DNA from 4 places in the Variovorax sp. Soil_C_33 genome. Region 1 is predicted to be linked to each of the others. Evidence: predicted binding sites of a transcription regulator. Region 1 holds the regulator's gene; each other region holds the start of a gene.
What was found. Region 1 encodes sigma-54, which starts transcription at its own class of promoters, with help from an activator protein. Its sites were predicted from a motif close to TGGCANGNAANCTGCTTT; they were not measured.

Region 1 (7,522 bases):
AGAGCAGGCGGGTCCTGCTTTACGCGGGCCGGGTGCAATGACCCCCAACGGCACTTCATGCCTTCAGGAGTTTCTTCATGAACATCGCGCACACCCGTTTCTCCAAGTGGATCGCCGCCGGCGCCCTCTCCGCCGCAGCCGTGCTGGGCGCTACGTCCGCCAGCGCCAGGGACCTGGCCGTCTCGGTGGGCATCCATGTGCCGGGTGTGGCCGTCGGCATCGCCAGCCCGGTCCACTATGCCCCGGCGCCGGTCTACTACGACCCGCCGCCGCGGCACTACCGCCCGGCCCCCGTGTATGACTACCACCGCCCGCCGCCGCGGCACTTCTACCGCCATGAATACCGCGACGAGTACCGGCACGGTCATCGCCATCACTACCGTCATGACCGCCACGATCGTCATGACCGCCATGACCGTTATCGCTACTGACGAGGTCTAGAGCAGGCTCTCCGGCGCCAGCGGCGCCAGCAGTTCGAGCATCAGGTGGTCCCAGAAGCCCGCATCGGGCTCGCTGGTGAGCACCTGCTCGACGCCGGCCTCCTCGCTCACCCACTCCATTCTCTCGGTGCCGGGCGCGAAGCGCACCTTGTAGGCGCCCTGCTGCTTGAGCACCTCGACCAGCTTCAGCACCTGCTGCGCCATCTCGCGGCTGAAAATGAAGAGGCCGATCTCCGTGTTGTGCACTTCCGAGCGCGGGTCGAAGTTCATCGATCCGACGAACAGCGTGCGCCCGTCGATCACGGCCGACTTGGCGTGCAGGCGGCCGATCTGCGTGCCGAACAGGCCCAGGCGCACGCTGCGCCGCGTGCGCACCGAGCTCAGTTCGTGGATCTCGGCGCCGAGGCGCAGCATGTCGGCACGATAGCGGCGGTAGCCGGTGTGGACCACGGGCTCGTCGGTGGCGGCCAGCGAGTTGGTGACAACGCTGATCTTCATGCCGCGCCGGCGGATCTCGCGCAGCACCTCCAGCCCCTCCTTGCCGGGGATCAGGTAGGGCGACACCAGCGTCACGTCGGAACGCCCGCGCCGCATCTGCTCGACCACGTTGTAGCGCACGCTGTCGACATCGAGCAGCGGCACGCCGCCGTAAGTGACCTGCTTGCCGATCACGCGGTCGGGCGAATCGGCGTATGCCTCGGCGGTGGTCCAGATGAGGTCGAGCTTGCCGGCGTTGAGGTTCTCGACGATGGGGCTGTAGCCCAGCAGGTCGTTGGGCGCCGGCGGTCGCGGCACCGGAGTGGTGGCCGGGGCGGTCAGCTCCTCGAAGCGCCGCTGCCGTTCCTCGCGCGCGAGCGTGGGCGCGACCACGGTTTCGATCGGCCGCACGTGCTCGCTGTTCCAGTACAGGTCGAACAGGCTGGAAAGGCGCGGGATCAGCGCGCCGGCGACGAAGGTGTCGAGGTCGATGAAGTTCGCGCCGGCCGTCTGCGTGAAGTACGGGTTGCCGATGTTGCGCCCGCCGGCCACCGCCATCGCGCCGTCGGCGATGAAGAGCTTGTTGTGCATGCGCCGGTTGACGCGACTGAAGTCGAAGAGCGAGGCCGAGAAGCGCCTGAGCATGCTGCCGCGCCCGGCCGGAAACGGGTTGAAGAGCCGCAGTTCCAGGTTGGGCGTCGCGGCCAGCGCGAGCAGCAACTCGTCCTCGCCTGCGGTGTAGAGATCGTCCATCAGGAGCCGCACGCGCACGCCGCGCTGCGCCGCGTCGCGCAGCGTGCGCAGCAGGTAGCGGCCGGTCTCGTCGTTGTCGATCTGGTAGTACTGCACGTCGAGCGTGCGCTCGGCGCGGCGGGCGAGCTCGAGCCGCGTGTTGAGCGCGAAGTCGCCGCTGGGCATGAGCCGGAAGCCGCTCAAGTCCGCATCCGGCTGCGAGGCCTTGGCGATGCGGCCCAGCGCGGTGTCGGTGGACAAGAGCATCGCCTTGGAGGGCGTGCGGTCGAATTCGGCCGGCAGCATCGCGCAGCCGCTGGCCAGCAGGAGCATCGCGGTCAAGGCCAAGCCCAGGCGCCTCCACTGCGGCCACGGACCTGGGCGGGCGCGCATCGCTACAAGGCCTTGCGCAGGTTCGCAGGCGCGATGCGCAGCGCCTCGCGGTACTTGGCCACCGTGCGGCGCGCGCACTCGATGCCCTGCTCCTTGAGCATCTCGGACACCTGGCTGTCGGACAGCGGCTTCTTCACGTCCTCGGCGCTCACGAACTGCTTGATCAGCGCGCGCACCGCGGTGCTGGAGGCGTTGCCGCCGGTTTCGGTGCCGAGGGCCGAACCGAAAAAGTACTTGAGCTCGACGGTGCCGTAAGGCGTCGCCATGTACTTGGCGGTGGTCACCCGGCTGATGGTGGATTCGTGCAGGCCCAGCTCGTCGGCGATCTCGCGCAGCACCAGCGGCCGCATCGCGAGCTCGCCGTGCACGAAGTAGCTCTTCTGCCGCTCGACGATCGCGTTGGAGACGCGCAGGATGGTGTCGAAGCGCTGCTGGATGTTCTTGATGAACCAGCGCGCTTCCTGCAGCCGCTGCGACAGCGCCTGGCTGCCCTCGCCCTTGTGCTGCTTGAGCGCGCCGGCGTAGATGTCGTGCACGCGCAGCCGCGGCATGACCTCGGGATTGAGCATGACGCGGAACTTCGCGTTGGTGCCGTGGCCGATGCGCGTGACGATCACGTCGGGCACGACGATGTTGCGCTCGACATCGACGAAGCGGCGCCCCGGCTTGGGTTCGAGCTTCGCAATCAGCTGCAGCGCGGCGCGCACCTCGTCCTCGTTGCTGCGCGTGAGCGTGGCCAGGCGCTTGAAGTCGCGCCGCGCGAGCAGCTCCATCGGCTGCTTGCAGATCGCGATGGCGGTCTTGCGCACCTGGGCCTCGTCCTCGCTGTCCCTGGCGCTCGCCAGCTGGCGCAGCTGGATGGTCAGGCATTCGCCGAGGCTGCGGGCGCCGACGCCGGCCGGCTCCAGGCTCTGCAGCAGGCCCAGCGCGACCTGAAAGTGGTGCACCAGCTCGTCGAACTGGTCGTTGTCGTCGCCCGCGAGGCCCGAGGCCAGCGCCGGCAGCGAATCCTCGAGGTAGCCGTCGTCGTTGAGCGACTCGATCAGGAAGCGCAGCGCGGCGCAGTCGTTCTCCTCCAGGCGCAGCGACAGCGCCTGCCGGTGCAGGAAGGACTGCAGCGATTCCTGGCTGCGCGCGAGCTCGGTCGCATCGGCGCGCTCGTCATCGCCGAGGTTGTTGGCGCGCGCGGGCGCATCTCCGCCCCATTCGCTGTCGTCGGGCGCAAGGTCGACCGTGCCGTCGCCCTCCCAGTCGGGCTCGCTGTCGGCGGGCGCAGCCGCTTCGGCATCGCCGTTGGCGGCGACCGCCACCTCGGTCGGCGCCGCGGCCGAGCTGGGCGTGAAATCGGTCTCGCCCTCGGCCTGGCGGTCTTCGTCGCGCACCGGCGCGTCGGCGGCCTCCAGACCGAACTCCTCGCGCGGCGCCTCTTCGGCCGTGCGCTCGAGGAATGGATTCTCGTCGAGCATCTGCTCCACTTCCTGGCTCAATTCGAGCGTGGAGAGCTGCAGCAGCCGGATCGACTGCTGGAGCTGCGGCGTGAGCGCCAGGTGCTGGGAAACGCGAAGCGAGAGCCCTTGCTTCATCGAAATACGGCCCCTCCCTACATCCGGAAATGTTCGCCCAGGTACACGCGTCGTACCTCGGCGTTGTCGACGATCTCCGAGGGCGTGCCTTGTGCCAGCACATGCCCGTCGCTGATGATGAAGGCGTGATCGCAGATGCCAAGCGTTTCGCGCACGTTGTGGTCGGTGATGAGCACGCCGATGCCGCGCTCCTTCAGGAAGCTGATGATCCGCTGGATCTCGATCACCGCGATCGGGTCGATGCCGGCGAAGGGCTCGTCCAGCAGGATGAAGCGCGGCTGCGTGGCCAGCGCCCGCGCGATCTCGACGCGGCGGCGCTCGCCGCCCGACAGCGCCAGCGCTGGCGAATCGCGCAGGTGGTCGACGCGCAGGTCGTGCAGCAGGTCGCCGAGGCGCTCCTCGATGCGCCGCTTCGACAGCGGCACCGGCCGCCCCGCGTCGTCGGGTTCACGCTGCAGCTCGAGCACGGCGCGCACGTTCTCCTCGACCGTGAGCTTGCGGAAGATCGAGGCTTCCTGCGGCAGGTAGCTCAGGCCCATGCGCGCGCGGCGGTGGATCGGCATGTGCGCGATCGGCTCGCCGTCGATGCTGATCTCGCCCGCATCCGCCCGCACCAGCCCGACGATCATGTAGAAGGATGTGGTCTTGCCCGCGCCGTTCGGCCCCAGCAGGCCGACCACCTCGCCCTTTTGCACGCCCAGCGAGACGTCCTTGACGACCTTGCGGCTGCCGTAGCTCTTCTGCAGGCCGCGCGCCTCGAGGCGGCTGCCCGGGACTTCGTTGCCGCCGTTCACTTGCGCTGCTCTCCGCCGAGCGTAGTGGTCGAGCGCAGGCCCGTTCCGGACACCGGCGCGGAGGCGGCCGGCGCGGAGGCGGCCGGCGCCGCCGGCTTGGCGGCCCCGGCAGCGGGCGCCGAAGCGGCCGCCTTGGGCGTGAGGATGGCCTTGACGCGGCCGCCGGGCTGGGTCGCGACACCCGCATTGGGCGGCAGCGGCGAGCCGTTGACGGTGAAGGTGTCGTTGCTCTGGTCGTAGACGATCAAGGGTCCGCTGCTTTCGTCGTTGGGTGTCGCGCCGACCAGGCGGCGCATCACCGCGCGCCGGATGAACTTCACGTTGTCGGCGCGGCTGTCGTACTCGATGACTTCCGACTCGCCCTCGATCCACTCGTCGGGGCCGGCGTCGCGCTTCTGCTTGAAATAGGCCAGCTTGCCCGGCGCGGCCGTGACCACGCCGTACTGGTAGCCCTCAGGGTCCTGCCGGACGTCGATGCGCGTGCCGCGGATGATGATGGTGCCCTTGGTCACCACCACGTTGCCGGTGAAGACGCTGGTCTGCTTGAGGTCGTCGTAGCGCATGGCGTCGGCCTCGATGTTCATCGGCTTGGTCCGGTCCGCCTTCTCGGCCTGCGCCGCCGACACGAAGCCGGCCACGCCCAAGGCGACTACGAAAGCACGACAAAGATGGCGAAGGACAGAGGAGGAATGTAACGACGTCATAAAAGGCACGAAACTTGCTGGAAGATTGTATGCGGCCTCATGGATCCGGCTTTCGCCGGCGGATGAAAAAGCCCGCCGAAGCGGGCTTCCTGCCAGTTGCCGCGAGCGGCCAGAGAGGCCTTTTTACGCGCTCTTGCGCGCTTCGCCGACCAGGAAGTCGGTGACCTGCAGCGCGCGGTCCATGCTGCGCGCGAGTTCGCCGTCCGTGTACCACCTGCCCGCAATGCCCATCGAGGGCACGCCGGCCACCTGGTAAGCCTCCTGCAGCTGCTTGGCGCGCTGGATCTTGCTCGCGACGGTGAAGGACTTGAAGTTCTCGGCGAACTTGGCCTTGTCGAGGCCGTTGGCGGCGGCCCAATCGATGATCTGCTGCTCGCCCGAGAGATTCTGGCGCTGCTGGTGGATCGCGGCGAACACCTTGCGCTGGTATTCCTCGACCTTGCCCATCGCCTCCAGCGCGTAGTAGAGCCGCTGCTGCGGCTGGAAGCTGGGCTGGAAGGCGACCGGCACGCGCTTGAAAGACACATGAGCGGGCAGCTTCTTGATCCAGGTCTCGAGCGTCGGCTCGAAGGCGTTGCAATGCGGGCAGCTGTACCAGAAAAACTCGATCACCTCGACCTTGCCGGCCGGCGCGTCGACCGGCACGCGTTTGTCGAGCACGGCGTAATCGGTGCCCGCCTTGGGCGCGGGCGCCTGGGCGTGCGAGGGTGAGGCGAAGGGAAGAAGCCCCAGCGAAGTGGCGGCCAGCGAAAAGTCACGACGTTTCATATTGAGAAGTTCTCCTGTGCGGCTGACAGAGCCCGCGGCTGGCCCGGAGTTCCCGGCCTCGCGAGGGTGTGAAGGATGAAGGCTCAGCGCTGGACGCGCACCAGGGCCGATTCGAGGCCACCGCCGTCGAGCCGCTCCTTGAGCCGGTCCGCATCTTCCTTCTTGTTGAAAGGCCCCGCGCGCACGCGGTAGACGGTGCGGCCGGCCTGCTCGCGCTCGGTGATGCGCGCTTCCACGCCCATCAGCGAGAGCTTGGCACGCTGCGCCTCGGCGTCCTCGGGGGTGCGGAAGGCGCCGGCCTGCACGAAATACATGAAGGGATCGGTGCTGGCGCTCGGCGCCGCGGCGGCGGTGGTGGTGCTGCTGCCGGGGCTGGCGCCCGAACGGGCCCGCGCGAGATCGCCGATCGGGTCGTTCGATGGCGGCACCGCATTGGCTTCGGCCGGCAGGGGCGGCCGTCCGGCGCGCTGTTGCTGTTGCTGCTGCGCGCCGGGCGGCACCACCACGGGCACCGGCGCGGTCGGCGGCGGCGTGGGCGCCCCCGCCGTGGTGGGCTGCGGCGGTGCGGGCGTCGCGGGCGCCGGCGGGCGGGCGGCGCCTGCCTTGCCGGCGAGCGGGCCGTTGGGGTCCCAGTCGCGGTTCTTGCGGGCCTCGGCTTCGTCCTGCTCGGGGCCGCCGCGCTGGGTCTTGGTCATGAAGGGGATCGGCACCTTGGTCACGTAGACCGCGATGCCCAGCGCCACGCCCAGCCCCAGCACCAGGCCGACGATCAGCCCGATGACGATGTTGCCGCTCTGTCTTTTAGTCATGGTTCGAAATCACATCTTGCGCGGCGCGCTCACGCCGAGAATTGCCAGCCCATTGTGCAGCACCTGCGCGGTGGCCGCGACCAGCGCCAGGCGGGCCCGCTTGACCGGCTCGTCGTCGACCAGGATGCGCTCGGCGTCGTAGTAGCTGTGGTAGCAGGCGGCCAGCTCGCGCAGGTAGAAGGTGACGTCGTGCGGTGCGAAATCCTTGGCTGCGGCCGCGAGCATGTCGGGGTACTTGGCCAGAAGCAGCAGCAGCGCCTGCGCGGCCGGGCTTTGCAGCGGCGCGAGGTCGACATCCGCCAGCGCGGCCGCATCGCCGCCCCAGGCGGCCAGCACGGAGCAGATGCGCGCATGGGCGTACTGCACGTAGTAGACCGGGTTGTCGTTGTTCTGCGCCAGCGCGAGGTCGATGTCGAAGGTGTATTCGGTGTCGGGCTTGCGGCTCAGGAGGAAGAAGCGCACGGCGTCGGTGCTGGTCCACTCGATCAGGTCGCGCAGCGTCACGTAGCTGCCGGCGCGCTTGCTGATCTTGACCTCCTCGCCGCCGCGCATCACGCGCACCATGGTGTGCAGCACGTACTCGGGGTAGCCGGCCGGGATGCCGGCGTTCGCGGCCTGCAGGCCGGCGCGCACGCGCGCGATCGTGCCGTGGTGGTCGGTGCCCTGGATGTTGACCACCTCGGTGAAGCCGCGCTCCCACTTGGCGATGTGATAGGCGACATCGGGCACGAAGTAGGTGTAGCTGCCGTCGCTCTTGCGCATCACGCGGTCCTTGTCGTCGCCGTAGTCGGTCGACTTCAGCCACAGGGCGCCGTCCTGCTC
Region 2 (7,522 bases), on a different contig from region 1:
AGATCCGCCTTGCGCGCTTCGAGCTCGGCACCGAGCTTCCTGGCTTGGGTCAGCACCGCCGTCTTCAAGCCGGCAAAGGAGAAGTCGAGATCGCCGCTGTGCAGCAGGGGCCGCGGCAGCTTGAAGGCCGCGGCATCGCCCTGCTCTGCCAGCTTGGCGAGCCAGGGGCCGCCGGGATAGGGCAGGCCCATCAGCTTGGCGCTCTTGTCGAAAGCTTCGCCGGCTGCATCGTCGATGGTTTCGCCGAGCAGCTCGTAGCGCCCCACGCCGTCGACCCGCATCAGTTGCGTGTGACCGCCAGAGACCAGCAGCGCGACGAAGGGGAACTCGGGCGGATCGGCGCTGAGAAAGGGCGACAGCAGGTGGCCCTCCAGGTGATGCACGCCCAGCACCGGCTTGCCGAGCGCCGCGCCCAGTGCGCAGGCCACCCCCGCGCCCACCAGCAGCGCGCCGGCCAGCCCGGGCCCGCGCGTGTAGGCGACGACGTCGATATCGGCCAGCGCCCGGCCGGCCTCGGACAGCACTGTCTGCGCCAGGGGCAGCACGCGCCGGATGTGGTCGCGGCTGGCCAGCTCGGGCACCACGCCGCCGTAGGCCTGGTGCATCGCGATCTGGCTGTGGAGCGCATGTGCGGCCAAGCGCGGCAAGCCGCTCGCGCCGGACTCGACCAGGGCCACGCCGGTCTCATCGCACGACGATTCGATTCCCAATACAAACATGCGACGAGTGTAGGGTGCGCACGGTATCGGGGCACGGATGTTGCTGCATGTCCTTAGGATGGCTCTGCAGCCATCGCATCCATGATGAAATCCGGACTGAGCTTTCTGATTGCCGCGCTGCGTTGCGAAATCGACGCACTGGAGCAGCTCGCCCGCACCAGTGCGCTGGTCGGCACGATCGGCCGCCTGGTCCATGCGCTGCAGCGCGAACGCGGCATCTCGAACGTGCTGCTGGCTTCGCGCGGCCAGCGCTTCGCCTCGCAACGCAGCGAGCAGATCGCCGAATGCCTGCGCGCAGAAGAAGCGGTGCGCCTTTCGTTCGATCAGCTCGAGGCCGATGCCGGCCGCATCGGCAACGGTGCGCGCCTGTTCAGCCGCATCGCCTGGGTGCTGCCGGGCCTCGAGGCGCTGCCCGAGCTGCGCCGCCGCGTCGGTGCCTTGGAGCTCAGCCCCGCCGAGGCAACGGCCGCCTTCGTCAAGTTGGTCGCCGGGCTGCTCGCGGTCGTGTTCGAAGCCGCGGACGGCGCCACCGATCCGGAAATCTCTCGCCAGCTCGTGGCCATGTTCAATTTCATGCAAGGCAAGGAGTTCGCCGGCCAGGAGCGCGCCTGCGGCGCGGCGGCCTTCGCCTCGGGCTACAACGACAGCGCGCGCCAGCAGCAGTGGTTGCATCTGATCGAATCGCAGGAGCGCTGCTTCCAGGTTTTCGCCGAGTTCTCGGGCACGGACCTGGCGGAGCTCTGGCGCGCCGGCCAGTCCGCCGCGCCGTCGGCCGAGCAGGAACGGCTGCGCCGCATCGCCTGCGCAGCACCTGCGGGCGTGGCGCTCGATACCGAGCTGAGCCAGACCTGGTTCGACTGCTGCAGCCGGCGCATCGACGCCATGCAATCGGTCGAAGAGCGCCTGGCCGCCGACCTGCGCCGGACCTGCGAACAAAAAACGAGTCAGGCCCGAGCCGAGTTGGAAGCTCACGACGCGCTGCTGGCCAAGCTGGCGCGCGAGGCAGGCGCACCGGCGGCAGCCTTCTTCGACGAGCAGCCTGTCGCCGACTCGCCGCCTCATTCGCAATCCATCGCCGCCGCACCCCCCTACGGCCGGCAGCTCGAACGATCGATTCTGGAGATGGTGCAAGAGCAGTCGCATCGCCTGCAGGCGATGAGCGACGAGCTCGACACCGTGCGCGCGGCCCTCAACGAGCGCAAGCTGGTCGAACGCGCCAAGGGCCTCTTAATGGCGCATCGCCGCATCAGCGAGGAGGAGGCACACAAGATGCTGCGCCAGACGGCCATGAGCCAGAACCGCAGGCTGGTCGATGTCGCCGAATCGGTGCTTTCGATGGCCGAATACCTGCCCCGCGAGCCGGCATCCCGGGCGCCTCGCACCTGAATTGGTGCACTGCACAACAACTGTGCTTCGATCGCAGTTCAAAGGATCCGGCGCCCTTTGCTCACGGTACAGGCTTCCGAAGCTATCGATTTGATAGCAACCCATCTCCATGAACTGCTGGCACGCAGTTTGCTAAAGAAACCTGCATAGACCTGCAAGGGTCTTCTGGCAGGTGGCATCCAACGGCGGGTGCGACCCACCGAACCGGACAAAGGCGTCCCCATCCCGCAGGGCTCGACATCGAGCGGCCCCTGCGCGGTCGGGACGCCTTTTTTTGTTTTGTGCCTTTCGTCTTTTTCATTCCGGAGCTCGCCCCATGACCGATGTGCTGAAACCGAAGTTGAATCGCCGCCGCGTGCTGCAAGCCGCCGCCATCGGCGCAGTCGGGCTCGACCCCGCCCTGCGCGCAGCCGTCTGGGCCCAGGGCTCGGACAAGCCCGAAAAGGAAGAAGTCAAGATCGGCTTCATCCCCCTGACCGACTGCGCCAGCGTCGTCATGGCCTCGGTGCTCGGCATCGACAAGAAATACGGCGTGAAGATCGTGCCGAGCAAGGAAGCGAGCTGGGCCGGCGTGCGCGACAAGCTGGTCAATGGCGAGCTCGACTTCGCTCACGTGCTCTATGGCCTGATCTACGGCGTGCACCTCGGCACCGCCGGGCCGAAGAAGGACATGGCCATCCTGATGACGCTCAACAACAACGGCCAGGCGATCACGCTGTCGAAGAAGCTGGCCGACAAGGGCGCGGTCGACGGCGCCTCGCTGGCCAAGGTGATGGCGAAGGAGAAAGGCGAATACACCTTCGCCCACACCTTCCCGACCGGCACCCACGCGATGTGGCTCTACTACTGGCTGGCCGCCAACGGCGTCAACCCGTTGAAGGATGCCAAGGTCATCACCGTGCCGCCGCCGCAGATGGTCGCCAACATGCGCGTGGGCAACATGGACGGCTACTGCGTCGGCGAACCGTGGGGCCAGCGCGCGATCATGGACGGCATCGGCATCACGGCCGTCACCACGCAGGACATCTGGAAGGACCATCCCGAGAAGGTGCTCGGCACCACCGGCGACTTCGTCAAGAAATACCCCAACACGGCGCGCGCGGTGACGGCCGCGATTCTCGAAGCCGGCAAGTGGATCGATGCCGGCCTGCAGAACAAGAACAAGATGGCCGAAACCATCGCCGACAAGAGCTACGTCAACACAAGCGTGGACGCCATCAACCAGCGCATCCTGGGCCGCTACACCAACGGCCTGGGCAAGAACTGGGACGACCCGAACCACATGAAGTTCTACAACGACGGCGCGGCGACCTTCCCCTACTTGTCCGACGGCATGTGGTTCCTCACGCAGCACAAGCGCTGGGGCCTGCTGAAGGAGCATCCCGACTACCTCAAGGTGGCCACGGAGATCAACCGCATCGATATCTACAAGCAGGCTGCAGCCGCGACCAAGACCTCCGTTCCCAAGGACGCCATGCGCAGCAGCAAGCTGATCGACGGCGCGGTGTGGGACGGCAAGGATCCGAAGAAGTACGCCGAGTCGTTCAAGGTCAATGCCTGAGGAGCCCGCCATGGTCAGTGCCGTCTTTCACTCCCCGCTCGAGGCTGCCCAGGGGCAGCTCGCCACGCCGGCAGCCGCCAGGAAGTCAGCGGCCGCCTCCATCCCGCCTGCAGAGCCCGCGGTGCGGGAAGAGGCCGCGCCCCGCGCACCGCGCGACTTCAGCTGGATCTGGCTGCGCGTGCTGCCGCCGATCCTGGGCTTTGCTTTGCTGGTGCTGATCTGGGAACTGGTGGCGCTGAAAAGCACCACCGGCTTCCCGTCGCCGGCCGCCGTCTGGCAACAGGCGCTCGCCGTGTTCAGCGATCCCTTCTACAGCAAGGGCCCCAACGACCAGGGCGTGGGCTGGAACGTGCTCTCGTCGCTCCAGCGCGTGGCGTTCGGCTTCGGTCTCGCCGCCGCGGTCGGCATCCCGGCCGGCTTCGCGATCGGCCGCTTCGAGTTCCTCTCGCGCATGTTCAACCCGCTGATCAGCCTGCTGCGCCCGGTCTCTCCGCTGGCCTGGCTGCCGATCGGCCTGCTGGTCTTCAAGGGCGCCAACCCGGCCGCCATCTGGACCATTTTCATCTGCTCGATCTGGCCCATGATCATCAACACCGCGGTGGGCGTGCAGCGCGTGCCGAGCGACTACATGAACGTGGCCCGGGTGCTCAATCTTTCCGAGTGGAAGATTCTCACCAAGATCCTGTTCCCCGCCGTGCTGCCCTACATGCTGACCGGCGTGCGCCTGGCGGTCGGCACCGCCTGGCTGGTGATCGTTGCGGCCGAGATGCTGACCGGCGGCGTCGGCATCGGCTTCTGGGTCTGGGACGAGTGGAACAACCTCAACGTCGCCAACATCATCATCGCGATCTTCGTCATCGGCATGGTCGGGCTCGCGCTCGAGTTCGCGCTGATCCGGATCGCCACCGCATTCACGTTCGAAGAGGTGAAAGCATGAGCGATCAGAAATACATCGAAATCCACGAGGTCGAACAGCGCTTCAAGACGCCCAAGGGCAGCTTCCTCGCCCTGCGCGACATCAACCTGCAGGTGGCCAAAGGCGAGTTCATCACGCTGATCGGGCATTCGGGCTGCGGCAAGTCGACGCTGCTGAACCTGATCGCCGGCCTCACCACGCCCACGCAGGGGGTGCTGCTGTGCGCCAACCGCGAGATCAAGGGCCCGGGGCCCGAGCGCGCTGTGGTGTTCCAGAACCATTCGCTCTTGCCCTGGCTCACCTGCTACGAGAACGTCTACCTCGCCGTCGAGCGCGTGTTCGCCTCGACCGAGAACAAGGCGCAGCTCAAGGCGCGCACCGAAGCGGCGCTCGCGCTGGTCGGCCTCACGCCGGCCGCGCAGAAGCGCCCGGGCGAGATCTCCGGCGGCATGAAGCAGCGCGTGGGCATTGCGCGCGCGCTGTCGATGGAGCCCAAGGTGCTGCTGATGGACGAGCCCTTCGGCGCGCTCGACGCGCTCACGCGCGCCAAGCTGCAGGACGAGCTGCTGGCCATCGTGCAGAAGACGCACAGCACGGTGGTGATGGTCACGCACGACGTCGACGAGGCGGTGCTGCTGTCGGACCGCATCGTCATGCTCACCAACGGCCCGGCCGCCACCATCGGCGAGGTGCTGGCAGTCGACATCCCGCGCCCGCGCAACCGCGTCGAGCTCGCGGAAGACCCCGTCTACGTGCACGCCCGCAAGGCCGTGATCGACTTTCTCTACACGCGCCAGGCGCACGTGGAGAAGGTCACGGCCTGAGCGAGCAGGCCGAACACCGGCTCAGGACATGATGACCTGCAGGCTGTGTTCATATGAAGCGGTGAGCCGGTCGAAGGTGTCGGCCAGCACCTCGCTGGCGCGCACCAGATCGGCGCGTCCCTCGGCCCGGTCGGCCTGGCGCACGCCGCGCACCAGCCGCAGCCATTCGTCGCGGGCGCCGTGGAGCGCCTCGCGGATCTCGGGCGAGCTCAGCGGCGCACGCTCCAGCTCCAGCAGCGAGGACTCGAAGGTGTCCATGGTGGGCGCGAGGCGCGCGCTCCACGCGCCCTCGGGCAGCATCGCGCCAAGCAGCGCGTCCTTGGCCAGCCGCTGGGCGCGCATGCGCTGCCGCCCGCAGAGATTGACGATGCGCAAGGCCCTGCGGCCGGCGGAGGACTCGAGCACGTCGGTGAGCGCCTCGGCCGCGATCAGCAGCTCTTCGCCGCTGGCGTCGATGGCGGCCAGCGAGGCCGCGGACAGCCGCGAGGTCAGCGCCGCATCCATGGCATCCCATGCCGCGCGCACCGCCGCCAGCGCCTGCATCGAGCTCGGATCCAGCGGGAGGGAAGCCAGGTGATCGAGGTTGTCCTTGACCCGCTCGACCGACTGCGCGCGCAAGGCGCGGCTGCGCCGCGCATCCACATCTGCAAGCGCCTGCGCCGCCAGGCGCACCAGCCGCTGCGAGAGCATGCGCAGTTGCCCGGCACGGTTGATCGCCTCGGCCCACTGGGCCGCCTCGACCACCGAGCGCGAGAGTTCGCCGACCCGCAGGTTGGCATGCATCGCGGCACCGCGCAGCAGGCCGAAGGCGGCGTCCTCGCCGATGCCGCGGGCCGACATCAGGAGACCCTTGGCGCGGTCCACCCACTTGCGCTCGTCGAGGTGGGCGAGCGAGCGCGCCAGCGTGTCGCGCAGCGCCGCCTCGCGCTGCCAGCGCGCCTGCGCGCGCGCCAGCACGGCGCGCAGACCCTGCGCATCCAGGGTCTCGGCGCACGCCCAGGCGTGCACGCCCAGCTCGACGAGCGCCTCATGCACTTCTGGCGACAGCGGCCCGCTGACCACCACGACCGGATGCGGCGGCGCACCGGCCCACGCATGCAGCGCAGCCTGCAGCTCGGGGATGGATGGGGGCCTGTGGATCAGGACCTGCTGCGGTGCGAGCATCGCGGCCTCCTGCACCATCGTGTCGCAGGTGCTGAAGCCGATGGCGACGCCGTCCGCGCCCGCCAGCATCGGGCTCAGCGCCTCGGCATCGGAGTCGGGCAAGACGAGCAAGAGTCGAATCATGGAAGTTGGATCGCGAACAAGGGGGGCGAGCGCAGCATAGGCGAAGCGCGCGTTTGGCGGCAGGCACGCGTCTTGCGTAACGAAGGTCGCGGTGTAACGAAGCACCGCTTTGGTGAAGTTCTCGGCCAGCACGCCGACCCGGGTCCCGGCAGGGGCTCGCTCGCCACCCATCCGTCCCGCCGGCGCCCGGCGGGAAACTCCTATTCATCGCCCATCCACGCAGCCGCGCCACGGCCGTGCGGATGCTTTTCGCATTGCCACCGCCATGTCCAGCTTCAAGTCATTCCTGCGCTCCGGGCACGCACCCACCCTCTTTGCGGCCTTCTTCTACTTCATGTTCTCGTGCTGCATCTGGGTGCTGAACGGCGCGATGGCACCCTTCATCAGCGAGGCCTTCCAGCTGAACCCGGCGCAGAAGGGGCTGATGCTGTCGATCCCGATCATCGCCGGCGCGCTGATGCGCTTTCCGCTCGGCATCCTGTCGCAGTACATCGGGCGCAAGAACGCCACGCTTGTGGAGATGGGGCTGATCGCGGTGGCGATGCTGTTCGGCTTCTTCATGGTGCACAGCTTCAACGACCTGCTGGCCATGGGCGTGCTGCTGGGCATCGCCGGCGCCAGCTTCGGCGTCGCCCTGTCGCTGGGCTCGGGCTCCTTCCCGCCGCAGAACAAGGGCCTGGCGATGGGTCTGGTGGGCGCCGGCAACGTGGGCACGGCGCTGTCGGTGCTGGTCGCGCCGCCGCTGGCGCAGTGGCTCGGCTGGCAGGCCGTCTACGGCGTGGCGGCAGTGGCCATCCTGGTGCCCATGGCTGTGATGGTGCTGTTCGCC
Region 3 (7,522 bases), on a different contig from region 1:
GTAGTCGAGCGCCTGGTCGAGGCTGTGGCACACGGTCGGGATCAGCGCGTCTTCTTCCGGCGGCAGGTGGTAGAGGTCCTTGCTGGCGGCCTCGCCCGGGTGGATCTTGTTCTCCACGCCGTCCAGGCCGGCCATCAGCATCGCGGCGAAGCCGAGGTACGGGTTCATCATCGGATCGGGGAAGCGCGCTTCGACGCGGCGGCCCTTCGGGTTGGCCACGAAGGGGATGCGGATCGAGGCCGAGCGGTTCTTGGCCGAGTAGGCCAGCTTCACCGGTGCTTCGAAGCCGGGAACCAGGCGCTTGTAGCTGTTGGTGCCGGGGTTGGTGATGGCGTTCAGCGCGCGGGCGTGCTTGATGATGCCGCCGATGTAGTGCAGAGCGAAGTCGCTGAGACCGGCATAGCCGTCGCCGGCGAACAGGTTCTTGCCGTCCTTCCAGACCGACTGGTGGACGTGCATGCCGGAGCCGTTGTCGCCGACGATCGGCTTGGGCATGAAGGTCGCGGTCTTGCCGTAGGCGTGGGCCACGTTGTGGATCACGTACTTCTGCAGCTGGACCCAGTCGGCGCGCTGGATCAGCGTGCTGAACCTGGTGCCGAGCTCCATCTGGCCGGCATTCGCCACTTCATGGTGATGCACTTCGACCGGGATGCCCAACGACTCGAGCACCAGGCACATCTCGGAGCGCATGTCCTGGAAGCTGTCGACCGGGGGAACCGGGAAGTAGCCGCCCTTGACGGCGGGACGGTGACCAGTGTTGCCGTGCTCGAATTCCTTGGCGCTGTTCCAGGAGGCTTCTTCGGACTCGATCTTGACGAAGCAGCCCGACATGTCGTTCTGCCAGCGCACGCCGTCGAACACGAAGAATTCCGGCTCCGGTCCGAAGTAGGCCGTGTCGCCCAGGCCCGAGGCCTTCATGTAAGCCTCGGCGCGCTTGGCGAGCGAACGCGGATCGCGCTCGTAGGGCTTGCCGTCGGTCGGGTCGACCACGTCGCAGGTCAAGAGCAGCGTCGTTTCTTCGAAGAAGGGATCGATGTTGGCCGTGTTCGGGTCGGGCATCAGCAGCATGTCCGAAGCCTCGATGCCCTTCCACCCGGCGATCGACGAGCCGTCGAAGGCGTGGCCGTCGGTGAATTTGCCCTCGTCGAATGCGGACACAGGCACGGTCACGTGCTGCTCCTTGCCGCGGGTATCGGTGAAGCGGAAGTCGACGAACTTGACCTCGTTTTCCTTGACGAGCTTGAGTACATCGGCGACGGTCTTTGCCATCAGGTTCTCCTGGTTTGGATGGTTGGTTGGAATTGCGGAAGCTGGAATGCAGTTTTTGTGCCCATTGTCACAGCCGAAGAGGGGCACCCGACATCGCGCCGAAACCCCAAAAGCAGGCAAGTTGTAACCGAATTGGTGCAGCTCAAATCAACGCACCAATTCTGGGCCAAGACGCACACCAAAGGCGTGCAGACCTTCGAGCAGCTGGGCATAGGCAGCGTCGACGGACGCGGCTTCGCCCTTGACGCCGAGCTCGATGTGGCGACCGTGCTCGGCATGGTCGACGCTCGGCAGGCTGAAGACCTTGACGCCGGGGTGGCTGCGCTCCACGGCCTCCATGAGCGGCGTGAGCGTGGCTTCCATGGCTCCGTAGACGATGACCGATTTCTCGGCCGCCTGCCCGTGGGCGAAGAGATGCGCATAGCGCTCGTCGAGCACCGATTCGATCATCGGCCAGGCCATGACCGGGAAGCCCGGCACGAAGTGCACGTCGCCGACGCTGAATCCCGGAATCTTGTTGTAGGGGTTGCGGATGATGTTGGCGCCGAGCGGGAACACGCCCATGTTGAGCCGGTGCACGTTGTCCGGACGGTCGGGCTCGTAGACCGTGCCCTGCTCGCGCGCGGTGTCCTGCATGCGTTCGCGGATCAGCAGCTCGGCTTCCGGATGCAACCCGAGCGGCACCCCGAGCGCCGCGGCCGCGCACTGGCGCGTGTGGTCGTCCGGCGTGGCACCGATGCCGCCGGTGGAGAACACGATGTCGCCCGAGGCGAAGGCGCGCGCGAGCGCTTCCGTGATGCGGACCGGCACGTCGCCGACGTACTCGGCCCAACCCAGCTGCAGCCCGCGCGCAGCGAGCAGCTCGATGACCTTGGGCATGTGCTTGTCGGCACGCTTGCCCGACAGGATTTCGTCGCCGACGACGAGAAGACCGAATGAACGTGTGCTCATGGTGCGCCCCATTGGGTGGCGGCCGCATGGACGTCTGCCATCTCGGCCGCGGAAGGTGAAACGGCCGCCGCCGCGCGCTGCGCCCGCAGCTGGGCCAGGGCATCCAGGCAGTAGTGCGCGAACCAGAGCGCGGAGAACGCGAACACCAGCGTGTAGATCCAGATCGCGAGCGGCACCAGCACGAAGAAGGCGGCCGCGAACAGCAGCCCCGACGCCCAGACGATGCTGGGCGCGGCGCCCAGGTAGCCGCACAGCACGCCGACGCCGAGCAGCGGCAGCCGATGGGCCCGCAGCACGGCCTCGCGCTCCTCCGGGCTCGCATGTTCGGCCAGGGCGTCGAAGCTCATCACGCGGTAGGTCAGCCAGCCCCAGATCAGAGGCGGCAGGATCAGCACCAGCGGCGGAATGAGCCACAGCGGCATCGAGACGATCAGCGCGAGCAACGCCAGCACGGTGAGGCCCAGCGAGCGCAAGACGCCGCCGAAGAAGGAAGCGCCCTTCTTCTGCTCGAGCGTCGGGAAACGACGGTCGGCCACCAGGCGCGTGAGCGGCGGGGCCATGAGCCCGGCCACGATCAGGAGCGAAACCACCACGATCAAGGGCGTGGCCGCGATCACCACCACCATCGGCGCCAGAACGGCCGTGACATCCCCCGAGAACAGGCGCCCCATCCAGCCCCAGAAGCTGGACAGAAGCGGCCAGGCCTCGAGCGCCTCGCGCGTCCATGCCACCGTCGCATCCCAGTAGAAATAGCCGAACAGCGCTGCCAGCAGCGCCATGAGCGCCAGCGGCAGCAGGGAGAGCACGATCACCCGCGGGTGCATGCAATAGGCTACCGAACGCCAGAAGGAGTCGAGAAGAAGACGCATCGCCGCCGAGGATAACCGCGTCGCGTGGAATCCAGATCAGCCGCGGCCGGCGAGGCGCTTGAGCCCCAGCCACTGCTGCGCCCAGAAGCCGCGCCCGTAGTCGCGCACGCGGCCTGCGGCGTCGGGCTCGACCTGGTCGCGGATGCCGGTCGGGTCGTAGCGCTCCTCGAAATTGACGGTGCGAAACAGCATGTCCCACCACGGCAGCAGCACGCCGAAGTTGTGGCCGCCTAGCGTTCGCGGGCCCTGCGACTCGTGGCCGATCCCGATGCTGTGGTGCAGGCGGTGGAAGCGCGGGCTGATCCAGAGCCGCTCGCCGATCGCGCCGAAGCCGAGCCGCAGGTTGGCATGCTGTAGGCTCTCGCTGAGCTGGGTGAAGGCCACGATCGCGATGAACTGCCCCGGCGCCACGCCGATCAGTTGGGCGACGACGACGATGATCGTGTCGTGGATCACGTCGTCGAGCAGGTGGTTGCGGTTGTCGCTCCACATCGTCATCTGGCGCTGGGAATGGTGCAGCGAATGCAGCGCCCACCACCACTGGAAGCCGTGCTGGCCGCGATGGATGAGGTACTCGACCAGATCGAGCACCACCAGGTAGATCGCGAAGGCGACCCAGGGAATGTCGGTCACGCCGGGCCAAAGCTGGTCGAGATGGAAGGAGCCCCAGCCGGCGGCGCGCACGGTGCCGAGGATTTCGTCGAACAACGGATCCAGCGCGAAGAACATCGCGAGCCGGAACAGGCCCAGCCGGTGGATCAGCGTATAGAGGATGTCGGTGCGGATGGCGGGCCGGTCGAGCACCGGCTCGGCCGGCCGCCAGCGCTGCAGCGGGCCGAATACGGCCACCAGCACCCCGATCTGGATCAGGCCGACCAGCAGCCAGCCGGTGGCGTCGAAGGCCTCCTCGACCCAGCCGCCCAGACCCACGGCATAGACCAGCGGCTGCACGGCGGCCTCGAACAGCCATTGCTGCAGATTGGCGAAGGAGTCGGTCAACCAGTCCATCGGAACACCACGCGATTCAGGGATGGGACGCGATCCAGTCACGATACGCAGGATGCTGGCGCAGCGTCTGGAAGCAGAAGCCCTTGGCCTTGAGCCCGACGATCAAGGGCTCCAGCACGGCCGGCGCCCACGGGTCCTTGCGCGACCAGATGCCCAGGTGCGCGACCAGAATGTCGCCGGGCTGGATATGGTCGAGGGCCTGTTGCAGCAGCTTCTCGTTGCTGAACTTCTCGCTCGGCAGCTCGTCGCCCAGGAAGCCGGCCGGCGCCCAGCCCACATGCGCATAGCCGCATGCCTTGGCGGCCGCCAGCAGCTTGGGCGAAGTCTTGCCACCCGGCGCGCGGAACAGCGGCAACGGCTTCTTGCCGGTGACGTGCTGCAGGCGATCCGAGGCCTTGGCGATGTTGGCGCAGTACTGTTCCGCGTCCCAGGTGAATTGCCGCCCCGCAAAAGCGCCGGCCGAGGGTTGGATGCGGAAGCGCGGCGCGATGCCCTTCACGTCGCCGCGCCAGTAGGCATGGTCGTAGGTGTGGGATGCAAATTCGTGGCCTTCAGCCGCCCTCGCCTTCCACCACGGCGCCCACTGGCTGTCGAGGCTGTCGCCGCCGGTCAGCGTGCGCTCGGCCGCGCCGAAGAAGGTAACACGCACCTCCTGCCGCTTGAGCACCTCCGCCACCAGCGGCGCCACGCCCATGTGGCCGGTGTCGAAGCTCAGGTAGACCGGCTTGGCGCAACTGCCCTGTGCAAGGGCGCCGGTGGACACGGCGCCCGCAGCGAGCAGGACGAGCGCGGCCGCGGAACTAGCGCCGCGCATGATCGAGGGTCCAGACGCCGTGCGGCGAGCGGCCCACGGGCACCTGCCGCACCACCTTGTGGGCGGCCAGATCGACCACGCTGAGCTTCCTGGCCCAGCGCGAAGTCACGTAGAGCGTCTTGCCGTCGGCCGAGACGTCCATGCAGTCGGGCCCGCCGCCCACCGGATAGGTGTCGCTGACCTGCAGCGTCTGCAGGTCGATGCGGCTGATGGTGTTGGCCACGCGGTTGCTGACGAAGACGCTGCGGCCGTCGCCGGCCGAGCGGAAGGCGTGGGCGCCCTTGCCGGTGGGAATCTTGCCGACCAGCTTCGGCTCCCGGCCGGCGACGTCGAAGACCTGCACGCCGTCGCTGCCGGTGAGGCCGACCAGCAGCGTCTTGCCGTCGTGGACGCCGAAGATGTCGGCCGGCATCGGACCGGTGGGCGTGCGCCAGCGGATGGTCTGCGTGGCGAGATCGACCGCGACCAGTTCGTCGCTGTCCTGCATCGTGACGTAGGCCGTGGTGCTCTTGCCGTCGATCCAGATGTGGCTCGGCGTCTTGCCCGAGGGGATGCGCTTCAGCAGCTTGGGCTCCTTGCCGTCCCAGCGGTAGATGTCGATGTGGTTGAGCCGGTTGCCGGCGGTGACGAACCACTTCATGTCGGGCGAGAAGCGCAGGTGGTACGGATCGATGATGCCGTAGACCACGCGCTGAACCTCGGCCGTGCGCGGATTCAGGAAGGTCAGCGAGTCGCCCGCCGAATTGGCGACGATCAGCGAGCTCTCGTCGGGGGACAGATAGAGATGGTGCGGCTCCTTGCCGGTCGGGATGCGCAGCTTCTCGGTCCAGCTGACCGGATCGACCACGCTCACCGTGGCATCGAGCGAATTGAGCACGAAGACCGGTGGGGGCTCGGCAGCGAACGCCGGCAGCGCCGCACAGGCAAACAAAAAGGCCGCGAGGCGGCCTATCGGGGGGGAGAAGAAGCGCAAGGGGGAAGTTCCGGGAATCAGGCTTCCGATTTTAACGATCGACCCTGCCCGCTGGCTGACTTGGGCGCGCCGTCCGCAAGGCCTCGACCTGCACGGAATCCAGCCAGCGCCATTGACCTGGCGCCAGCTCCTCGGGCAGCGCAAGCGGCCCGATGCGCGAGCGGTGCAGGGTCTCGACCCGGTTGCCCACGGCGGCCAGCATGCGCTTGACCTGGTGGTACTTGCCTTCGGTCAGGGTGAGCCGCAGCTGCAGCGGCCCGACCGCCTCGCAGGCGGCCGCGCGCACCGGCTTCGGATCGTCGTCGAGCACCACGCCGGCGAGCAGCCGGGCCACCTGCGTGTCGTCGATCGCATGCTTGGTACCGACCTCGTAGACCTTCGGCACATGGTACTTGGGCGAGCCCATGCGGTGGATGAACTGGCCATCGTCGGTCAGCAGCAGCAGGCCGGTCGTGTCCTGGTCGAGCCGGCCGATGGCCTGCACGCCCTGCACTGCGCCCTTGTTGGGGCGCAGGCGCAGCGGCGACGGCAGCAGCGTGTAGATGCTGGGATAGGTCGACGGCTTCTGCGAGCACTCGGTACCGGCCGGCTTGTGCAGCATCAGGTAGGCCTTCTCGTGATATGCCCACTCGGTGCCCTGCACCGTGAAGTGCAGGCCTTCCGTCTCGAAATCCGCGGCGGGGTCTGCGACGACGGCTCCCGCCACCCTCACGAGTCCTTGCTGGACCAGCCCGGCGCAGACGCGCCGGGTGCCGAAGCCCTGGGTATAAAGAATCTCGTCGATCCGCATCAATAGCCGAGGGCCAGCCCGGTGTTGCGCCGCGGATCGTTGGCGCCGTAGAAGCGGTTCTTGCCGACCGGCTTGCCGCCCAGCGAGGGCGCGCCGACGATGATCGCTGCCAGATGGTTGGCCGGCTGCGGCACGCCGAGGTTGTGGCCCATGTCGATCAGGAGCTTGCGCGTGTCGGGGCTGAGCGCGAAGGTCTCGACGTTGGTCACGTCGGGCAGCCACTGCTGGTGAAAGCGCGGCGCGTCGACCGCTTCCTGCACGTTCATGCCGTAGTCGACGACGTTGAGGATGGTGTGAAGCACCGCCGTGATGATTCGGCTGCCGCCCGGCGTGCCGACCACGAAGACGGGCTTGCCGTCCTTGGTGACGATGGTTGGGCTCATCGAGGACAGCGGCCGCTTGCCCGGGCCGATGGCATTGGCTTCGCCCTGCACCAGGCCGTAGAGGTTGGGCACGCCGATCTTCGAGGTGAAGTCGTCCATCTCGTTGTTGAGCAGCACGCCGGTGCCGGCGGCCGTGACCTTGGCGCCGAACCAGTCGTTGAGCGTATAGGTCACCGAGACCGCATTGCCCCACTGGTCGATGATCGAATAGTGGGTGGTGTTGCTGCCTTCATGGGGCGCGACGCCGGGCTTGATGTCCTTGGAGACGCCGGCCTTCTTCGGGTCGATCGCGGCGCGGATCTTTTCGGCATAGCCCTTGTCGAGCAGCCGGTCGAGCGGGTTCTTCACGAAGTCCGGGTCGCCGAGGTAGCTGTTGCGGTCGACGTAGGCGTGGCGCATGGCCTCGATCTGGTAGTGCACGGCCTGCGCCGAGCGGAAGCCGAGCTCCTTGAGCGGATAGCCCTC
Region 4 (7,522 bases), on a different contig from region 1:
CGGCGCGCGGTTGAGCTCGCCGCTGCAGCCGCGGAAATGCGGCACCGCGTAGTCCCATCCGCGGACCCTCGCGAAGGCCGCGAAAGCCTCGGCGTAGTGGCTCTTCGACGAGCCTTCGAGGCCGTGGAACAGGATCAGCAGCGGCTTCGACCCGGGCCCGGCCGCATCGAGAAAGTCCACGTCGATGAAGTCGCCGTCCGGCGTGTTCCAGCGTTCGCGCCTGTAGGCCGGCAAGGGTGCGTCCACGCGCCGTGCATAGAGCGCGGGCCAGATGGTTTGGAGGTTGCCGCCGGGCAGCCAGAGGGGCGCGACGTATTGCATGTCAGTGAAGCGTCTGGGGCGCGGCGTCGTCCTCGTCCTCGGGCGCGTGCACGCTGCCCGGGCTTGCATGGTGCGCCACCATGCGCCAGCCCTGGGCGGTCTTGTGATAGACGTTGGTGGCCAGCACGAAGGCATGGCGCGGCCCCTCGGCGGTGAGCACCTCGATGCGCTCCAGCACGTTGTGCACCGCGCTCGCGAGCGACTCGACCCGGCGCACGCGCGCCGGCGTGGCGTGGATCGCGCCGTTGGCGAACATGTGCTCGAAGGCGGCGCGGATCGCCTCGGTGCCCACCAGCCGCGGGCCGCCGGGATGGACGCAGAACACCTCGTCCTCGTCGGCCCAGCAGGCCATCAAGGCGTCGATGTCGCCGCGCTGCAGCGCTTCGTAGAAGGCGGTCTCGACGTCGTCGGCGGTGCCGCCGACGGCTGCGGCGCGGAGTTTGGTCTTGGGCATGGCAGAGAAAACAGGCAACTGGCCGTGATTGTGCGGCGTCCTTGCACCAAAGCCGGCCGCGACCGGACAGACCAAACACTCCATTTTGGACCATTTGGTCCAATCCTGATCGATGCAAACGCGTAAGTGGTTGATTTCAAAAGGCTTGGCCGAGTGGCACGGCCTATGCATAAGAGCGTCGGCGCGCGTCCATCGACGTTGCGCCCGCAGCCCATCCCTCACCTTCGGTCCAGGAGCGCAACGCATGAACGTCGGCATCTTCATCCCCATCGGCAACAACGGCTGGCTGATCTCGGAGAACGCCCCCCAATACAAGCCGAGCTTCGAACTCAACAAGCAGATCACGCAGAAGGCCGAGCACTACGGCGTGGACTTCGCACTGTCGATGATCAAGCTGCGCGGCTTCGGAGGCAAGACCGAATTTTGGGATCACAACCTAGAAAGCTTCACGCTGATGGCCGGGCTGGCCGCGGTCACCTCGAAGATCAAGCTCTTCGCCACGGCGGCTTCGCTGGTCATGCCGCCGGCCATCGTGGCGCGCATGACCTCCACCATCGACTCGATCTCCAACGGCCGCTTCGGCCTCAACCTGATCACCGGCTGGCAGCGGCCCGAGTACTCGCAGATGGGCCTGTGGCCCGGCGACGAATTCTTCGCGACGCGCTACCGCTACCTGTCTGAATACGTGCAGGTACTGCGCGAGCTGTGGACCACCGGGCAGTCCGACTTCAAGGGCCAGCACTTCCAGATGGACGACTGCCGCGTGAGCCCGAAGCCGCAAGCCCAGATAAAGGTGATCTGCGCCGGGCAGAGCGATGCCGGCATGGACTTCTCCGCCAGGTACGCCGACTACAACTTCTGCTTCGGCAAGGGAGTGAACACGCCCAAGGCCTTTGCGCCGGCGGCCGAGAAGCTCGTCGAGGCGACGAAGAAGACGGGCCGCCACGTGACCTCCTACGTGCTCTTCATGGTGATCGCCGATGCCACCGACGAGGCGGCGCGCGCCAAATGGGAGCACTACAAGGCCGGCGCCGACCAGGAGGCGCTCGCCTGGCTCACGCAGCAGAGCGCGGCCGACACCAAGTCGGGCGCCGACACCAACGTGCGCCAGATGGCCGATCCGACCTCGGCCGTCAACATCAACATGGGCACGCTGGTCGGTTCCTACGCGACCATCGCGCGCCTGCTCGACGAAGTCGCCGAGGTGCCCGGCACCGAAGGCGTGCTCCTGACCTTCGACGACTTCGTGCCCGGCGTGGAGGCTTTCGGCGAGTACATCCAGCCCCTGATGAAGAGCCGCACGCACATCGCGAGCCCCGTGCCTTCGCGCGTCGCCGCCGAGCGCCTGGCCGCCTGAAACGCAAAGGCCGCTGCCATGAGCACCGCCAAGAACAACACCACCATCGCCTCCAGCACGCCGGTGGGCGTGCCGAACGCGCCCGGCGCGCCCGCACCGCTGGTGCTGCCGGCGCGGCCCGAGCCGCTGGCGCTGCATGCCGCCAACTCGGCGCTGATCGTCGTCGACATGCAGAACGCCTACGCCTCGATCGGCGGCTACGTGGACACGGCCGGCTTCGACATCTCGGGCGCGCAGGGCGTGATCGCCAACATCGCGCGCACCATCGCCGCCGCGCGCGCGGCCGGCATGCTGGCCGTCTTCCTGCAGAACGGCTGGGATGCGCACTACGTGGAAGCCGGCGGCCCCGGCTCGCCCAACTGGTACAAGTCCAACGCGCTCAAGACCATGCGCCAGAAGCCCGAGCTGCAAGGCCGCTTCCTCGCCAAGGGCGGCTGGGACTACGCGCTCGTCGATTCGCTGCGGCCGCAAGCGGGCGACATCGTCATCCCCAAGACCCGCTACAGCGGCTTCTTCAACAGCACGCTCGACAGCAGCCTGCGCGCACGCGGCATCCGCAACCTGGTCTTCACCGGCATCGCCACCAACGTGTGCGTGGAGTCCACGCTGCGCGATGCCTTCCACCTCGAGTACTTCGCCGTGATGCTCGAGGACGCAACGCACGAGCTCGGTGGGCCCGCGATCCAGCAGGCCGCGGTCTACAACGTCGAGACCTTCTTCGGCTGGGTCTCCAGGGTCGACGATTTCTGCAGAACCTTCGCGCCCGAGACCGCCACCCGACCCGTACCGGCCGAAGCGGCCGCCGTCTGATTCTTTTTTCGACAAGGACCCATCCATGCCCAAGCAAGCCATCATCCCGCCCGGCACCGGCGTGCCGCTCGCACCCTATGTTCCCGGCACGCTCGCCGACGGCGTGCTCTACGTGTCGGGCACCCTGCCCTTCGACAAGGACAACAACGTGGTCCACGTCGGCGACGCGAGCGCGCAGGCGCGCCATGTGCTCAGCACCATCCAGGGCGTGGTCGAGGCCGCCGGCGGCAGCATGGACGACGTGACCTTTAACATGATCATGATCAAGGACTGGGCCGACTACGCGAAGATCAACGCGGTCTATGCCGAGTTCTTCCCCGGCACCAAGCCGGCGCGCTATTGCATCCAGTGCGGCCTGGTGAAGCCCGACGCCTTGATCGAGATCGCCTCGATCGCGCACGTGGGCAAGAAGGCCTGAGCATGCCGTTGCACTACGAGGTGCACGGACCGGCCGAGGGCGAGGCGGTACTGCTGTCCTCGGGCCTCGGCGGCTCGGCCGGCTTCTGGTCGCCGCAGCTCGCTGCGCTGATCGAAGCCGGCCATCGCGTGATCGCCTACGACCAGCGCGGCACCGGCCGCAGCCCGGCGGAGCTGCAGGCCGGCTACGCGATCGCCGACATGGCGCGCGACGTGCTCGAGATCCTCGACGCCACCTCGACGCCGCGCTGCCACCTGGTGGGCCATGCGCTCGGCGGCCTGGTCGGGCTGCAGCTCGCGCTCGATGCGCCCTCGCGGGTGGCCAGCCTCGTGCTCGTCAATGCGTGGTCGAAGCCCAATGCGCATTCGGCCCGCTGCTTTGATGCGCGGCTGGCGCTGCTCGGCGCCTGCGGCCCGCGCGCCTATGTCGAGGCGCAACCCATTTTCCTCTACCCCGCCGCCTGGTGCGCCGCCCATGCGCAGCGCGTGGCCGACGAGGTCGAGCATGCGCTCGCGCATTTCCCGGGCGAGGCCAACATGCGCGCGCGCATCGCAGCGCTGCGCGCCTTCGATGTCGACGCGCGCCTGGCCGAGATCGCCGTGCCGGCGCTGGTGGCCGCCGCCACCGACGACACGCTGGTGCCCTGGACCTGCTCGCAGCGCCTCGCCGAAGGCCTGCCCCGCGCGCGCCTCGAATGCGTGCCCCATGGCGGACATGCGCACAGCGTGACCGGGGCCGAGCTCTTCAACCGCAGCCTGCTCGCCTTCCTGGCGCGCGTGAACGCATCGGGAGTCCCCGCATGAAAGCACTGGACGACGACGCCCTGGCGCTTCTTTTCACCGAAGCCCGCTCGCACAACGGCTGGCGCCCCGAGCCGGTCTCCGACGCCCTGCTCGAACAGGTCTACGCGCTCGCGCGCACCGGGCCGACCTCGGCCAACTGTTCGCCGGGCCGCTTCGTCTTCGTGCGCACGCCCGAAGGCAAGGCGCGCCTGGCGCCGGCCTTGTCGAAGGGCAATCTCGAGAAGACGATGAACGCGCCGGTCACCGTGATCGCCGCCTGGGACAGCGCCTTCTACGACAAGCTGCCCACGCTGTTCCCGCATGCCGACGCCAGAAGCTGGTTCACCGGCAGCGTCGAGGCCGCGCGCGAGACGGCCTTTCGAAACGCCACGCTGCAAGCCGCCTACCTGCTGCTCGCCGCGCGCGCGCTGGGGCTGGATGCGGGGCCGATGTCGGGCTTCGACAGGGCCAGGATCGACGCCGCGTTCTTCACCGGCACGCCCTGGACCACCAACTTCCTGATCAACCTGGGCCACGGCGACCCCGCGAAGCTGTTCGGCCGCCTGCCGCGGCTGGATTTCTCGCAAGCCTGCGCGCTCGCCTGAGGAAGGTACCGACGCCATGAACGCCTTGCCCAGGAGCGACTACCGCGATGCGATGGCCCGCCTCGGCGCGGCCGTCCATGTCATCACCACCGACGGCCCCGCTGGGCGCGCCGGCTTCACCGCATCGGCCGTGTGCAGCGTGACCGACGAGCCGCCGACGCTCCTGGTCTGCCTCAACCGCTCGGCCTCGGTCTATCCGGCCTTCCAGGCCAACGGCGTGCTCTGCGTGAACGCGCTGGCCGCCGGACAGCAGGCGCTGTCGGGCCTGTTCGGCGGCAAGACGCCGATGGACGAACGCTTCGCCGCGGGTCGCTGGAGCCGCAAGCGCACCGGCGCGCCGGTGCTCGAGGGTGCGGCCGTGTCTTTCGACTGCCGCTTGTCGCAGGTGACGCGCGTGGGTACGCACGACGTGCTGTTCTGCGAGGCCGTCGCCATCGCGATCGGCGGTACCGCGCACGGCCTGATCTACTTCGACCGCCGCTACCACGACATCGTCGCCGCGCCGCACTGAGCGCGCGGCGCGCTCAACGCGTGGTGATGCCGCCCAGGACGATGCGCTGCACGTTGTCCACCGTCTCCTCGAAGAACTCCGGGTCGTCCAGCGTGCGGCCGGTGATGGCCTGTACCTGCACGCCGAAGTCGGCGTAGTGCTGCGTGGTCGCCCATAGGGCGAAGATCAGGTGATGCGGATCGACCGGCGCGAGCTTGCCGGCGGCCACCCAGGCGCGGATCACTTCGGATTTGCGCGTCACCAGATCGCGCAGTTCGCGGTCGAGTTCGTCGCGCAGCAGCGGCGCGCCTTGGATCATCTCGAGGCAGAACAGGCGCGAGGCATCGGGCTGGTCGCGCGAGATCACCAGCTTGCGCCGGATGTAGTCGCCGATCGCCTGCCGCGGATCCTGCTCGGCGCTGAAGCCGCGCAGCGGCTCCAGCCACACGGCGAGCAGCTCGCGCAGCACCGAGACGTAGAGCTCCTCCTTGTTGGCGAAGTAGTAGAGCAGGTTGCTCTTCGAGACATCCGCGCGCGCCGCGACCTGGTCGACGCTGGTGCCGTGCAGGCCGAAGCGCGAGAAGAGTCCCAGCGCTGCGCGCAGGATCGCCGCGCGCTTGTCCTCGATCTGGCGCAGCCGCCGGTTCACCGACGTGACGCTGCGCGCCACGGGTGCGCGTTTCGGATGCACGCGCTTGGACTGCGGCGCTTCGGCGGCCAGCACGGCCGGCGCCTTGATGCTGCTGCTGCGTGTTTTCGGCATGGGTTGCTTTGCTTCCTTCTCCACCTGGGATTCTCGTTGCCTGCGACGCGGCCCGCACGCGCGAGCCGTACCGCCCATGGTACGCACGTACGCACCACGGCAACACCGGGCGCACGCATTCGCCGCGCCGCGCCGCTGCCCGCGCACCACGCCGATGCAGCAGTTCGCATTTGTCCATTTGGTCCAACTGGCATGGACGTTGCATGTCGAAGCGCCGCCACCGTCACACCGAAGGATTGAAAGCATGACCCTGCTGTCCGTACCGATCATCGATCTGGCACCCTTCTTTTCCGGAACGCCCGCAGGCAAGGCCGAGGTGGCGCGCAAGGTCGACGAGGCCTGCCGCAGCATCGGCTTCCTGGTCATCACCAACCACGGCATCGCGCCCGAACTCATCGCACGTGTCTCGGCGGCGTCGCGCGAATTCTTTGCCCTGCCGCTGGCCGAGAAGCGCAAGGTCGACCGCCCGCGCGACGATGCGGTGCGCGGCTACAGCGCGGTGGGCGAGGAAGGCTTGTCGTACAGCCTCGAAGAAGCGGCGCCGGGCGATCTGAAGGAGTCCTTCTCCATCGGCCCCTCCAATGTGCCGACCGACGAATACCACCGGGGCGTTGCGGCCGGCCCGCACTTCGAGCCCAACGTCTGGCCTCAACTGCCGGGCTTCCAGCCGGCCTTCGACGACTACTTCGAAGCGATGAGCGATCTCTCGCGTTCGCTGATGCGCATCTTCGCGCTCGCGCTGGAATTGCCCGAGACCTTCTTCGACGACAAGATCGACAAGCACATCAGCATGTTCCGCGTGCTGAGCTATCCGCCGCAGACCGAGGCTGCATTGCCGGGCCAGCTGCGCGCCGGCGCGCACAGCGACTACGGCAGCCTCACCGTCGTGCTACCCGACGACAAGGGGCTGCAGGTCTTCAACAAGGCCGGCCAATGGGTCGACGTGCCGATGGTCGAGGGCGGCCTGGTGGTGAACATCGCCGACCTCATGATGCAGTGGACCAACGATCTGTGGGTCTCGACGCTGCACCGCGTGGTCAACCCGCCGCCGGATGCGGCCAGCACCAACCGCCGGCAGTCGCTGGTGTTCTTCCACCAGCCCAACTACGACGCGATGGTCGAATGCCTGCCGAGCTGCCTCGCGCCCGGCGAGGCGCCGAAGTACGCGCCGATCTCTTCCGGCGACCACTTGAAGTCGAAGTTCCTGAAGCAAACGACTTTCGGCGGCACCAAGGTCACCGCCTGACCATGGCCCATCTCTCCTACGTCAACGTCTTCGCCAAAGACGTGGTCGCGCTCAGCGGCTTCTACCAGCGCGTGTTCGGTTTCCCCGAGATCGAGGCCATCCGCTCGCCGATCTTTCGCGGCCTGGACACGGGAAAGTCCAGCCTGGGCTTCAACGCGCTCGATGCCTACGAGCTCTTGCAGCTGGCCGAGTTCTCCGACACGCGCGGCGTCAAGTTCCTGCTGAACATCGATGTCGATTCGCAAGAGGAAGTCGATTCGCTGGTACCGACCGCCG

Region 2: the regulator sigma-54 is predicted to act here: its motif matches at 2,224-2,241, upstream of AC3A6B_RS15585 (CmpA/NrtA family ABC transporter substrate-binding protein).
Region 3: the regulator sigma-54 is predicted to act here: its motif matches at 1,315-1,332, upstream of glnA (type I glutamate--ammonia ligase).
Region 4: the regulator sigma-54 is predicted to act here: its motif matches at 6,189-6,206, upstream of AC3A6B_RS08055 (isopenicillin N synthase family dioxygenase).

What each region holds. Positions count from the first base shown of each region.
Region 1 is NZ_JBDGJK010000002.1:371,792-379,313, reverse strand. Features, by position in the region: gene AC3A6B_RS04740 (hypothetical protein) at 78-431, shown strand; gene AC3A6B_RS04735 (phospholipase D family protein) at 438-1,982, opposite strand; gene AC3A6B_RS04730 (RNA polymerase factor sigma-54) at 2,045-3,625, opposite strand; gene lptB (LPS export ABC transporter ATP-binding protein) at 3,643-4,419, opposite strand; gene lptA (lipopolysaccharide transport periplasmic protein LptA) at 4,416-5,123, opposite strand; gene AC3A6B_RS04715 (thiol:disulfide interchange protein DsbA/DsbL) at 5,247-5,891, opposite strand; gene AC3A6B_RS04710 (SPOR domain-containing protein) at 5,975-6,700, opposite strand; gene argS (arginine--tRNA ligase) at 6,710-7,522, opposite strand, start outside.
Region 2 is NZ_JBDGJK010000009.1:79,307-86,828, reverse strand. Features, by position in the region: gene tsaD (tRNA (adenosine(37)-N6)-threonylcarbamoyltransferase complex transferase subunit TsaD) at 1-719, opposite strand, end outside; gene AC3A6B_RS15590 (nitrate- and nitrite sensing domain-containing protein) at 804-2,105, shown strand; gene AC3A6B_RS15585 (CmpA/NrtA family ABC transporter substrate-binding protein) at 2,422-3,666, shown strand; gene ntrB (nitrate ABC transporter permease) at 3,677-4,603, shown strand; gene AC3A6B_RS15575 (ABC transporter ATP-binding protein) at 4,600-5,406, shown strand; gene AC3A6B_RS15570 (type IV pili methyl-accepting chemotaxis transducer N-terminal domain-containing protein) at 5,428-6,693, opposite strand; gene AC3A6B_RS15565 (MFS transporter) at 6,959-7,522, shown strand, end outside.
Region 3 is NZ_JBDGJK010000001.1:171,440-178,961, forward strand. Features, by position in the region: gene glnA (type I glutamate--ammonia ligase) at 1-1,269, opposite strand, end outside; gene AC3A6B_RS00890 (competence/damage-inducible protein A) at 1,417-2,232, opposite strand; gene AC3A6B_RS00895 (EI24 domain-containing protein) at 2,217-3,089, opposite strand; gene AC3A6B_RS00900 (sterol desaturase family protein) at 3,126-4,097, opposite strand; gene AC3A6B_RS00905 (polysaccharide deacetylase family protein) at 4,114-4,911, opposite strand; gene AC3A6B_RS00910 (YVTN family beta-propeller repeat protein) at 4,898-5,884, opposite strand; gene AC3A6B_RS00915 (pseudouridine synthase) at 5,916-6,674, opposite strand; gene ggt (gamma-glutamyltransferase) at 6,674-7,522, opposite strand, start outside.
Region 4 is NZ_JBDGJK010000004.1:75,777-83,298, reverse strand. Features, by position in the region: gene AC3A6B_RS08100 (YheT family hydrolase) at 1-321, opposite strand, end outside; gene AC3A6B_RS08095 (YybH family protein) at 323-775, opposite strand; gene rutA (pyrimidine utilization protein A) at 1,020-2,132, shown strand; gene rutB (pyrimidine utilization protein B) at 2,151-2,942, shown strand; gene rutC (pyrimidine utilization protein C) at 2,968-3,360, shown strand; gene rutD (pyrimidine utilization protein D) at 3,363-4,163, shown strand; gene AC3A6B_RS08070 (malonic semialdehyde reductase) at 4,160-4,747, shown strand; gene rutF (NADH-dependent FMN reductase RutF) at 4,764-5,258, shown strand; gene rutR (HTH-type transcriptional regulator RutR) at 5,272-6,000, opposite strand; gene AC3A6B_RS08055 (isopenicillin N synthase family dioxygenase) at 6,245-7,246, shown strand; gene AC3A6B_RS08050 (VOC family protein) at 7,249-7,522, shown strand, end outside.